DNA from 3 places in the Streptomyces sp. Q2 genome. Region 2 is predicted to be linked to each of the others. Evidence: riboswitches for the same ligand, from Rfam matches in the RefSeq annotation. Region 2 holds a riboswitch; each other region holds the start of a gene.

Region 1 (3,251 bases), on a different contig from region 2:
GGCTCCTCGGCCGAGCCCCGCCCCGTGCCGCCGGTGACCGCCGACGACGCCGGCCGGGTCGTCATCGTGGACCGCCCCGGCGCCGTCCAGACGCAGCTGCTCATCGGCCGTATCGGTCCCGACCGGCACGACCGCGTATGGCCCGCCCAGGTGCTCGGCACGTACTGCCTGGGCGGCACCCTCACCTCCCGCCTGGACCGCGTCCTGCGCGAGGAGAAGGGCTACACCTACGGCGTGCGGGCGTTCGGGCAGGTCATGCGCTCCGCTCCGGACGGTACGGGTGCCGCGATGCTCGCCATCAGCGGCTCCGTCGACACCCCGAACACCGGCCCCGCCCTCGACGACCTGTGGACGGTGCTGCGCACCCTCGCCGCCGAGGGGCTCACCGACGCCGAGCGCGACGTCGCCGTGCAGAACCTCGTCGGGGTGGCCCCGCTGAAGTACGAGACGGCGGCGGCGGTGGCGAGCACGCTGGCCGAACAGGTCGAGCAGCACCTGCCGGACGACTTCCAGGCGACGCTGTACCAGCAGCTCGCCGCGACGGGCACCGTCGAGGCCACCGCCGCGGTCGTGAGCGCCTTCCCGGTCGACCGGCTGGTGACCGTCCTCGTCGGGGACGCGGCGCAGATCAAGGATCCCGTTCAGGCCCTCGGCGTCGGCGAAGTCACCGTCGTTTCGGCGGAGTAGCCGCGAGCGCGCGGCGCAGCGGACGCACGCGCGCGTCCAGGGGCCCCGGTGACTCCAGAGTCACCGGGGCCCCTGGATGTCCGAATTGAGGGAGAGGTTGCCTGTCTGCCCTGTGGCATGCGCTACAAAAGCCGTGATCCGTTTGGGGATTGAAAGTTGCCGCGCTTAGCGTCATGCGGGCTGTTCGTCAGGCAGTGCGCCGCAGCCGCGGCACCGGACAGTCATCGCCGAGTCCCCGCATGGCGCGAGCCTGGGGAGCCGGGGACCCAAACCATAAGTCCCTGGGGTGAATCGGACGCCCGCGCACACCGCGAGGGGGTCCGTAGGAGACCTTCCTGCTCCGAACCCGTCAGCTAACCCGGTAGGCGAGAAGGAAGGAAAGGACCAGCCACCACATGGCGTTCACCTGCGCCACCGGGAAGCACCGGCGTCCCAGCCGGATGAAGCGCACCACCGCCCGGGCCGCCGGCGTCGCGGCGCTCGCCACCACCGGCGTCATCGGCACCCTCGCCGCCCCGGCGCTCGCCGCCGAACCGGCCGTCGAGCAGACCGGTCTCACCCCCGTCATCACCATCGGCGACTCGGTCGCCGACCAGATCGACGCCCAGGCCACCGCCCAGAAGCAGGCCGCCGAAGAGGCGGAGGCGCAGCGCAAGGCCGAGGAGGCCGCGCGCAAGCAGGCGGTCGCCGAGGCCACGAAGGCGCGCGAGGCGAAGGAGCGGGCCGCCCGCGAGGCCGAGCGCAAGCTCCTCAACTCCTACGTCGCCCCGATCTCCGGCTCGTACATCTCGACCGGCTACAAGGCCGGCGGCGGCGTCTGGTCCTCCGGCAGCCACACCGGCGTCGACTTCCACGCCGCGAGCGGCACCTCCGTCCACGCGGTCGGCTCCGGCACGGTCGTCGAGGCGGGTTGGGGCGGGTCGTACGGCAACAACGTCGTGATCAAGATGAACGACGGCACCTACACCCAGTACGGCCACCTGTCGTCCATCGCGGTCTCCGTCGGTCAGACGGTCACCCCGGGCCGGCAGATAGGCCTCTCCGGCGCCACCGGCAACGTCACCGGGCCGCACCTGCACTTCGAGGCCCGCACGAGCCCGGAGTACGGCTCGGACATGGACCCCGTCGCCTACCTCCGCTCGCACGGCGTGAACGTGTGACGCCCGTGCTGGTCAACGTCTGGCGCCCGCACTGGTCAACGTCTGGCGCCCGCGCTCGTCAACGCCTGACGCCCGCCCCCGTGAACGTCTGACGATCCACGGTCCCGCATCCCGAAGCCCCGGCTCCCCGAGCCGGGGCTTTCGGTGTTTCAGACGGCCGTCTGTCCAAAAAATATCCATGGATTCCGGCCCGCCGTCGGAAATTCCCGCTGATTGCAATAGAGTCACTGAACACACGTCAATCGTCGACGTTTCACGGGGATTAAAGCGGAGGTCGGTCATGCGTATTCCGGCGCACTCGGTATGCACGGCGATCCGGGACGACATCGTCGCGGGTGTCTACGAGCGCGGCAGCCGGCTCACCGAGGAACTGCTCGCGCGCCGCTACGGCGTCTCGCGCGTCCCCGTCCGGGAGGCCCTGCGCACGCTGGAGGCGGAGGGCTTCGTGGTGACCCGGCGGCACGCGGGCGCGTGCGTCGCGGAACCCACCGAGCAGGAGGGTGCCGACCTGCTGGAGATGCGCATGCTCCTGGAGCCGCTCGGCGCCTCGCGGGCCGCCCAGCGGCGCACCGAGGCCCATCTCAAGGTGCTGCGCGGCCTGGTGCGGCTGGGCCAGGAGCGGTCCAGGCGGGGCAACAGCGAGGATCTGCGCTCCCTGGGGAGCTGGTTCCACGAGACGCTCGCACAGGCCTCCGGCAGTGCCGCGATGACCTCGATGCTGACCCAGCTGCGCCACAAGATCGCCTGGATGTACGTCGTGGAGGCGCCGGCCAACCCCGTCGAGTCGTGGGCGGAGCACGGCGCGATCGTGGACGCGGTGGCGCGCGGCGACAGCGAACGTGCGCGGGCGCTCACGGCGCTGCACACGGAGCGCGCGACGGCGGCGCACCGGCTGCGATTCACCGGCGGCGGGGAGCGGCCGGACCGTGTGAGGAACTCGCAACATCCCGTAAACATGACGGGCCTGCGGCATTAACACGAGGGCCGTATACAAAGGGGAGATAATTCGCGGGGGATTATTTCTGCTGCCCGTGAGAGGGAAATGCGAAGGGCTCGCCCGATAATTCGGACGAGCCCTTCGGTGCAACCTTTATTCGGATGCTCAGACAGTCTCGGGAAGTTCCTCGAGACCCTCGGAGACCAGCTTCGCCAGACGGTCGAGGGCCACGTCCGCGCCCTCGGCGTCGGAGGCGAGGACGATCTCCTCGCCCCCCTGGGCGCCCAGGCCGAGGACGGCCAGCATGGAGGCCGCGTTGACGGGGTTGCCGTCGGCCTTGGAGATCGTCACCGGGATGCCTGCGGCCGTGGCGGCCCGGACGAAGATGGAAGCGGGGCGGGCGTGGAGACCCTCGGCCCAGCCGACGTTGACGCGGCGCTCAGCCATGTGATGCTGCCCTTCGGTGT
Region 2 (3,251 bases):
GAGGAGCCGAGCTTGCGAAGCGAAGGAGAAGAAGAGGTCATGCCCTGTGTCAACGGCCGTGCCGGAGCCCGCCATTCCAGGAGCACCGGCAAAAACTCCGCAAATGCCTGACCGGCAGCCCTGACGTCGGGAAGGACCGCCGTCAGGACCACCGGTGTTCAGCACAGGACAGGCGTCAGGGGTTGAGGCCCTTGCTCCGCAGCCAGGCCATCGGGTCGATGCCGCTGCCGGCACCGCCGGAGTGGACCTCGAGGTGCAGATGCGCCCCGGTCACGTTCCCCGTGGCGCCCACGCGCCCGATGACGTCACCGGTGTTGACCTTCTGGCCCACGCTCACGCTGATCGAGGACTGGTGGGCGTACCACACCTCGGTGCCGTCATCGAGGGTGAGCACGGTCTTGTAACCGTACGACCCGTCCCAGCCGGCCTGCGTGATCGTGCCGGTGTGGACGGCCTTGATGAGGGTGCCCGTGGGCGCGGCGAAGTCGAGACCGGTGTGGTAGCCGGAGGACCAGAGCGAACCGGCCTGACCGAAGGTGGAGGTGATGGTGTACGAGGAGGTCGGCAGCGCGAACTGCTTGGCCAGCTCGGCCAGTCGCGCGGCCTCGGCCTTCTTCTCGGCCTCCTCCTCCGCCTTCTGCTTGGCGGCGGCGGCCTTGGCCTCGGCCGCCTTCTCCGCCTTGGCGGCCGCCTCGGCGGCCTGCTTCTCGGCGGCGGCCGCGGCGTCGGCGGCGGCCTTGCTCTCGACCTGGTCCTGCTGCTGCTCGGCCTGGGCCAGGATCCGGGTGCGCAGCGACTCGCCGGCGTCGGAGGTGCCCTGCTCGGTGTCGGCCGAGGCCACGCCGACGCTGCTGAGCGCCGTGGCAGAGCCCTCGGCGGCGTCCGAGTCGTCGGAGATCAGGGAGCCCACGTTGGGCAGGTCGGGCATGGAGATCGACACCGGCGGCTTGCCGGTCTGTGCGCTGGCCATGCCGCCCGCGCCGACCGCGGCTATGACGCCGACGCCGAGGACGGTGGAGCTGCGGGCGAGTCCGCCACGCTGCTTGGCGACACGATGCCGGCCACGTACGGATCGGATGGACTCCTCGGTGGGGTTCCACTCCGTCCAGGGGCCCTCGTCGGTGCGGTACTCGCCGTAGCCGAAGGTCTCGCTGTCGCGCTGGCTCGGCACGAACGGGGCTTCTGGGGCAGGCCGGTTGGACGCCACGTGGGCGTGCTCCTTTCCTTCCTTCTCGCCTACCGGGTTAGCTGACGGGTTCGGAGCAGGAAGGTCTCCTACGCGCGTATACCGCCCGTGAGTTCACGGTGGCATCCGCGCGATTCACCCCAAGTTGGTGGTTCCCCGGTTCCCTTGCGGGATTCGGCGCGTGCGCACGGAGCCGACTCTTGTGACGGCTGGGACGACCGCGCTGCGTTATCGAACGTTAATAGACGCGGGGCCTCGATTCCAAGCTGTTCCACTTGATCATTAACCTTTCTGCCGGGGACTTACGGCCCACCACCGGCGAAAATCGGGCGAGTTGACCAAACCTCAGCAGCAACCAAAGTACTGACGGTATGTCAGTTGTTATGCGGAGGGCGGTCACCCGATCACCCCACGTAACAAGAAACCCCGCACGCAAAACACCGAGGGCCGGAACCCATTTCTGGATTCCGGCCCTCGGCCTTCAGTAGCGGGGACAGGATTTGAACCTGCGACCTCTGGGTTATGAGCCCAGCGAGCTACCGAGCTGCTCCACCCCGCGTCGTTGTGTCTCCACTGTACGCCATCCGCGGACCAAAAGTCGCATCGGTTCCCGCCGCCCGGCCTGCCCACCTGCGAGAGCGCCTCCCGCATCCGCGTACGGCGGCAAGGGGACGTGTCGGGGGGTGTCCGCCCGCAGCGGTTGGCGCGTCAACGCCGGCACCTCTCCAAGGAACCGATTCCGCGCCGTTCCGAGGACGGACACCCCCCGACACGGCCCCGACCCACAACGCACCCGAAGGCGCAACGCGCACCCCACACCACCGGCACAGGCCGCCACAGACATACGGCCACGCGCACCCCACACCACCCGCACAAGCCGCCACAGACATACGGCCACGCGCACCCCACACCACCCGCACAAGCCGCCACAGACATACGACGGCCCAAGCCCTCACCCCAACAGATGCAGATTCGGCGCTTTGGCCCGCTCCTCGTACCCAGGGAGCACAACGACCTCCACGCCCTCGGCAGCCAGCACCCCACTCCCGTCGGCCCCCGCGACAAACGTGTCCGGCTCCCGCCAGGCCGTCACCACCCGCCGCACCCCCGCCTCAAGGATCAGCCGCGCACACGGCGCCGGCCGCGAAGCCCGCCGCGCACACGGCTCCAGGCTGCTGTATACGGTCGCGGAGGCCAGCCGGGGATCCCCCGGCGCGATCTTCGCCAGCGCCGCCTCCTCCGCATGGACGACCAGGTCGCCCCCCTCCCGGGAGTGGCCGCGCGCCAGCTCCGTGCCGTCGGCCGCCACCACCACCGCCCCCACGCTGAACGCCGTACGCGAGGGCGGACACGCGGCCGCCAGTTCGCAGGCGAGCGCCAGCCAGCGGTGGTCGGCGGCGGAGGGCCGCCGCCCGCCCGGTGCCGTCGGCTCGTAGCGCGTCAAAACGACGTCGCCCACCGCCCGGGTCTCCACCAGCCGGAGACGTCCGCCCTGGTAGGGGCCGGGTCCGAACAGACGAGGCGCGTCCGGGTCACCCACGAACAGCGGGGCCAGCACCAGCTGGAGCTCGTCGGCGAGCCCCTGCCGCAGCAGCTGCGTGTGGATCTGCCCGCCACCCTCGACCATGAGACGCCGCACGCCACGGACGTCGTACAGGTGCTCCAGCAGCAGCGGCCAGTCGAGTTCGGCACCGAGCGGCACGACATCCGCCGCCAGCCCCACGGCACGGGCCCGCACCGCGCCCTTGTCCGTCGTGTAGACGATCTTCTCGCCTCCGGTGTGCCAGAAGTTCGCGGCCGGATCCAGGTCCCCCGACCCGCTGACCGTGACCTTCAGCGGATACTCCGGCTTCCCCGCGGCCACCCGCGCCGCCCGCCGCTGCGCCGAGTTGACCAGCAGCCGCGGATTGTCGGCACGGATCGTCCCCGCTCCGACCAGGATCGCGTCGACGGACGCCCGCACCTCGTCGACCCGGTCGAAGTCGGCCGGGCCGGAGAGCAGCAGGCGGTCGGGGCCGGTGTCGTCCAGGTAGCCGTCGAGGGAGACGGCGGCGGAGAGGAGGAC
Region 3 (3,251 bases), on a different contig from region 2:
GCCGGCCTGGCCCTCCCCCAACGTCTCGACGATCTCGTACGGCCTTCAGGGCTCCCCCTTCCTCGTCCGCTCCCCGCAGCACACGGGCATCGACGCCGGCCGCTTCTTCCCGATCGGGAACGACGCCGACCTGCCGCCCGACCAGCGCGAGGAGGACGGCAGGTCGGTGTGCTTCGAGTTCGAAGCCTCCGAGGAGACCTGGGTGTTGGGGCGGCCGAGGGTTCGGCTCAGGCTGACCTCCCAGGTGCCGCGCGGCCAGGTGATCGCCCGGGTCTGCGACGTCGCCCCGGACGACTCCTCGACCCTGGTCACCCGGGGCGTGCTGAACCTGTCGGCGCGGCAGGGGCGGGACAGGGTCGTGCCGTGGGAGCCGGGTGTCACGCAGGACGTGGAGTTCGAGCTGAACGGCATCGGCCACGCCTTCCCTCCCGGTCACCGCATCCGCCTGTCGGTCTCCTCCACGTACTGGCCGTGGATCTGGCCGCAGCCCGACTCGGGGGCGGGCTTCACGCTGGACCCGGAGGGCAGCTTCCTCGAACTCCCGGTGCGGACAGGGGAACCCGCCGCCGACATCCCCTCCCCCATCACCTCCGGCATCACCTTCGAGGAACCGGAGCAGTCCGAGCCGCTCGGCGTCAACTCCCCGGTCACCCTGGACGAACCGCGGCCGGAGCGCCTGGTCGTGCGCGATGTGGCCAAGGGTGAGTGGCGGCTGGAGGTCGATCCGCGCCACGGCGGCACCCGCGTGTATCCCGACGGTCTGGAATGCACCGAGGACGCGCTGGAGACGTACACGATCAACGAGTCGGACCCCCTGTCGGCCCATGCCCGCTCGGACTGGTCGGTCGGGCTGCACCGCCCGGAGCTCGCCTGGGAGGCGACGGTCCGCACCCGGTCGGAGCTCGGCTGCGACGAAACGGGCTTTTTCACCTCCAACGAGGCGATTTGCATGGATGGTGGCGAGGTGGTCTTCCACCGGACCTGGGAGAAGCGGATTCCACGGACGGCCGGTTGACTCCGAGTTGGGCCCATTGCCCGATTTGACACTCTTGCGAACGCGCGTGAGTTGGGTCACTCGCGCCCCTTTTCGGCCTCGACGCCACCAGCCCGCTTTCACCCTTGCCCAATGCGCGAGTTGAGTCTTGGCAACCGCAAAGAATCAAGCGCCCCATATGCCTCAGACCAAGGTCAACAGGTTGATGTGTGATTCCGCCACTTGTTACGGACATGTGCTCTCGCATACGTTCCGGGCCTGTCGGGCGGACGCCTAATCCTGCCGCCGCCCCACAGGACACCCATCGACCATCACCGCACGGCAGGAGCGGGGGAACCAGGTAAGCCGCCGCACCGGAGATCACGCCGGTACGGCTAGGGGTGAAGTCGCGCCGCCTCACGGCGGCACGGCCGGGCAGCTCCCGCCCGAACCCGACAGCTCACCTCGTAGGCGCCGGAGAGGAACAGCGCCATGGCCGCACGAGGCAAGCACCGTCGTACCCGCACCAACCCGCTCACCCGAGGCGTCATCACAGCCGGAACGGGCATCGCCGCCCTCGCCCTCCCGCTCCTGGGCGCGACCACCGCGAGCGCCGCACAGCCGGCCAAGGCCCCCGCCACCGCGCAGGCCGCGGCGCAGGTCAAGTCCCTCAAATACACCACGGTCAAGGGCGACACGCTCTACGACATCGCGGACAAGTACGACACCCCCGGCGGCTGGCGGCAGCTCTACAAGGACAACCGCAAGGCCGTCGGTGACAACCCCCGGCTGATCCACGCGGGTCTCGATCTGACGGTCAGGACGGCCAAGAAGGCGAGCACGCCCGCCAAGAAGGCCACCCAGTCCGTGACCCAGGCCACCCAGGCCTCCGTCAAGACGTACGCGAACAACCTCGACGGCTGGATCAACGAAGCGCTGGACATCATGGCGCAAAAGGGAATTCCCGGCTCGTACGACGGCATTTACCGCAACGTCATGCGCGAGTCGTCCGGCAACCCGCAGGCCATCAACAACTGGGACTCCAACGCCGCCGCCGGCACCCCGTCCAAGGGCCTGCTCCAGACCATCGACCCGACCTTCCAGGCGTACCACGTGGACGGCACGTCGTGGGACCCGTACGACCCGGTCGCGAACATCACCGCGGCCTGCAACTACGCGGCCGCGCGGTACGGCTCGATCGACAACGTCTTCGGGGCCTACTGAGCCCTGCCGACCGCGGACCTACCGGCGGGGAAACAGTCTTTCGAGGACGACGGCGATGCCGTCGTCCTCGTTCGACAGGGTGATCTCGTCGGCCACCGACCGGAGTTCGGGGTGGGCGTTGGCCATGGCCACGCCGTGCGCGGCCCAGTCGAACATGGGGATGTCGTTGGGCATGTCCCCGAAGGCGATGGTGTCTTCGGGCCCGAGGCCCAGATGGTCGGCGGCCAGGGCGAGGCCCGTCGCCTTGGTGATGCCGCATGGCTGGAGTTCGACGGTCCCGGGGCCCGACATGGTGACCGTCGCCAGGGAACCGATCACTCCGCGGGCCGTCGCCGCCAACTCGTCGTCGGACAGGTCGGGATGGCGCAGCAGCACCTTGCTGATGGGCGCGCTCCACAGGTCGTCGCGCCGCCCGACCCGTACCGCGGGAAGGGTCGGGTGGGGCATCAGATAGCCCGGCTCGATGAGGGTCAGCCCGTCCACGCCGTCCTGGTCGACGGCCGCGTACACCTGGCCGAGTTCGGCCTCGATCTTGCCGAGCGCGGTCTCGGCCAGCTCCCGGTCCAGGGTGACCGACCACAGCAGACGGTGCGCGCCGGCGTCGTACACCTGCGCGCCCTGCCCGCACACCGCGAGCCCCTCGCTGCCGAGGTCGTCGAGGAGCGGCCGCACTCTGGGCGCCGGGCGGCCGGTCACCACCAGATGCCGGGCCCCGGCCGCCGCCACCCGCGCGAGCGCGGCGAGCGACCGGTCGGAGAGGGTGTCGTCGCCTCGGAGCAGCGTTCCGTCCAGGTCGGTGGCGATGAGTGAATATGCGGTGGGTGCGGCCATGATCAGAGAATACGGATGGAACGCGCCGGCGACTCGACGCGAACCGGACGGCTACAGCCTTCACATGCGTTGACGCCTGCTCCGGTTACGGCAGTTGGCACCCTCACGCGGAGTCCCGTACCACCAGTTCCGTGGGGAGTATCACTCCCGACGTGTCCTCCCCCGCGATCTGCGCGAGCAGCATGCGGACCATCTCGGCGCTGATGCGCTCGAAGGGCTGGCG

The links. A riboswitch is a leader RNA that binds a small molecule or an ion and turns the genes downstream of it on or off. The one in region 2 is predicted to bind cyclic di-AMP.
Region 1: another riboswitch for cyclic di-AMP. It lies ahead of ACWBNA_RS40270 (M23 family metallopeptidase); the one in region 2 lies ahead of ACWBNA_RS40785 (M23 family metallopeptidase).
Region 3: another riboswitch for cyclic di-AMP. It lies ahead of ACWBNA_RS14580 (LysM peptidoglycan-binding domain-containing protein); the one in region 2 lies ahead of ACWBNA_RS40785 (M23 family metallopeptidase).

The regions. Positions count from the first base shown of each region.
Region 1 is NZ_JBXEJE010000051.1:37,118-40,368, forward strand. Features, by position in the region: gene ACWBNA_RS40265 (M16 family metallopeptidase) at 1-687, shown strand, start outside; cyclic di-AMP (ydaO/yuaA leader) riboswitch at 903-1,069, shown strand; gene ACWBNA_RS40270 (M23 family metallopeptidase) at 1,083-1,847, shown strand; gene ACWBNA_RS40275 (GntR family transcriptional regulator) at 2,128-2,823, shown strand; gene ACWBNA_RS40280 (HPr family phosphocarrier protein) at 2,950-3,231, opposite strand.
Region 2 is NZ_JBXEJE010000053.1:13,929-17,179, forward strand. Features, by position in the region: gene ACWBNA_RS40780 (aldo/keto reductase) at 1-41, opposite strand, end outside; gene ACWBNA_RS40785 (M23 family metallopeptidase) at 176-1,207, opposite strand; cyclic di-AMP (ydaO/yuaA leader) riboswitch at 1,219-1,376, opposite strand; tRNA gene ACWBNA_RS40790 (tRNA-Met) at 1,672-1,745, opposite strand; gene ACWBNA_RS40795 (dihydrofolate reductase family protein) at 2,139-3,251, opposite strand, start outside.
Region 3 is NZ_JBXEJE010000011.1:181,530-184,780, forward strand. Features, by position in the region: gene ACWBNA_RS14575 (CocE/NonD family hydrolase) at 1-1,015, shown strand, start outside; cyclic di-AMP (ydaO/yuaA leader) riboswitch at 1,297-1,460, shown strand; gene ACWBNA_RS14580 (LysM peptidoglycan-binding domain-containing protein) at 1,466-2,197, shown strand; gene ACWBNA_RS14585 (HAD family hydrolase) at 2,216-3,028, opposite strand; gene ACWBNA_RS14590 (LacI family DNA-binding transcriptional regulator) at 3,132-3,251, opposite strand, start outside.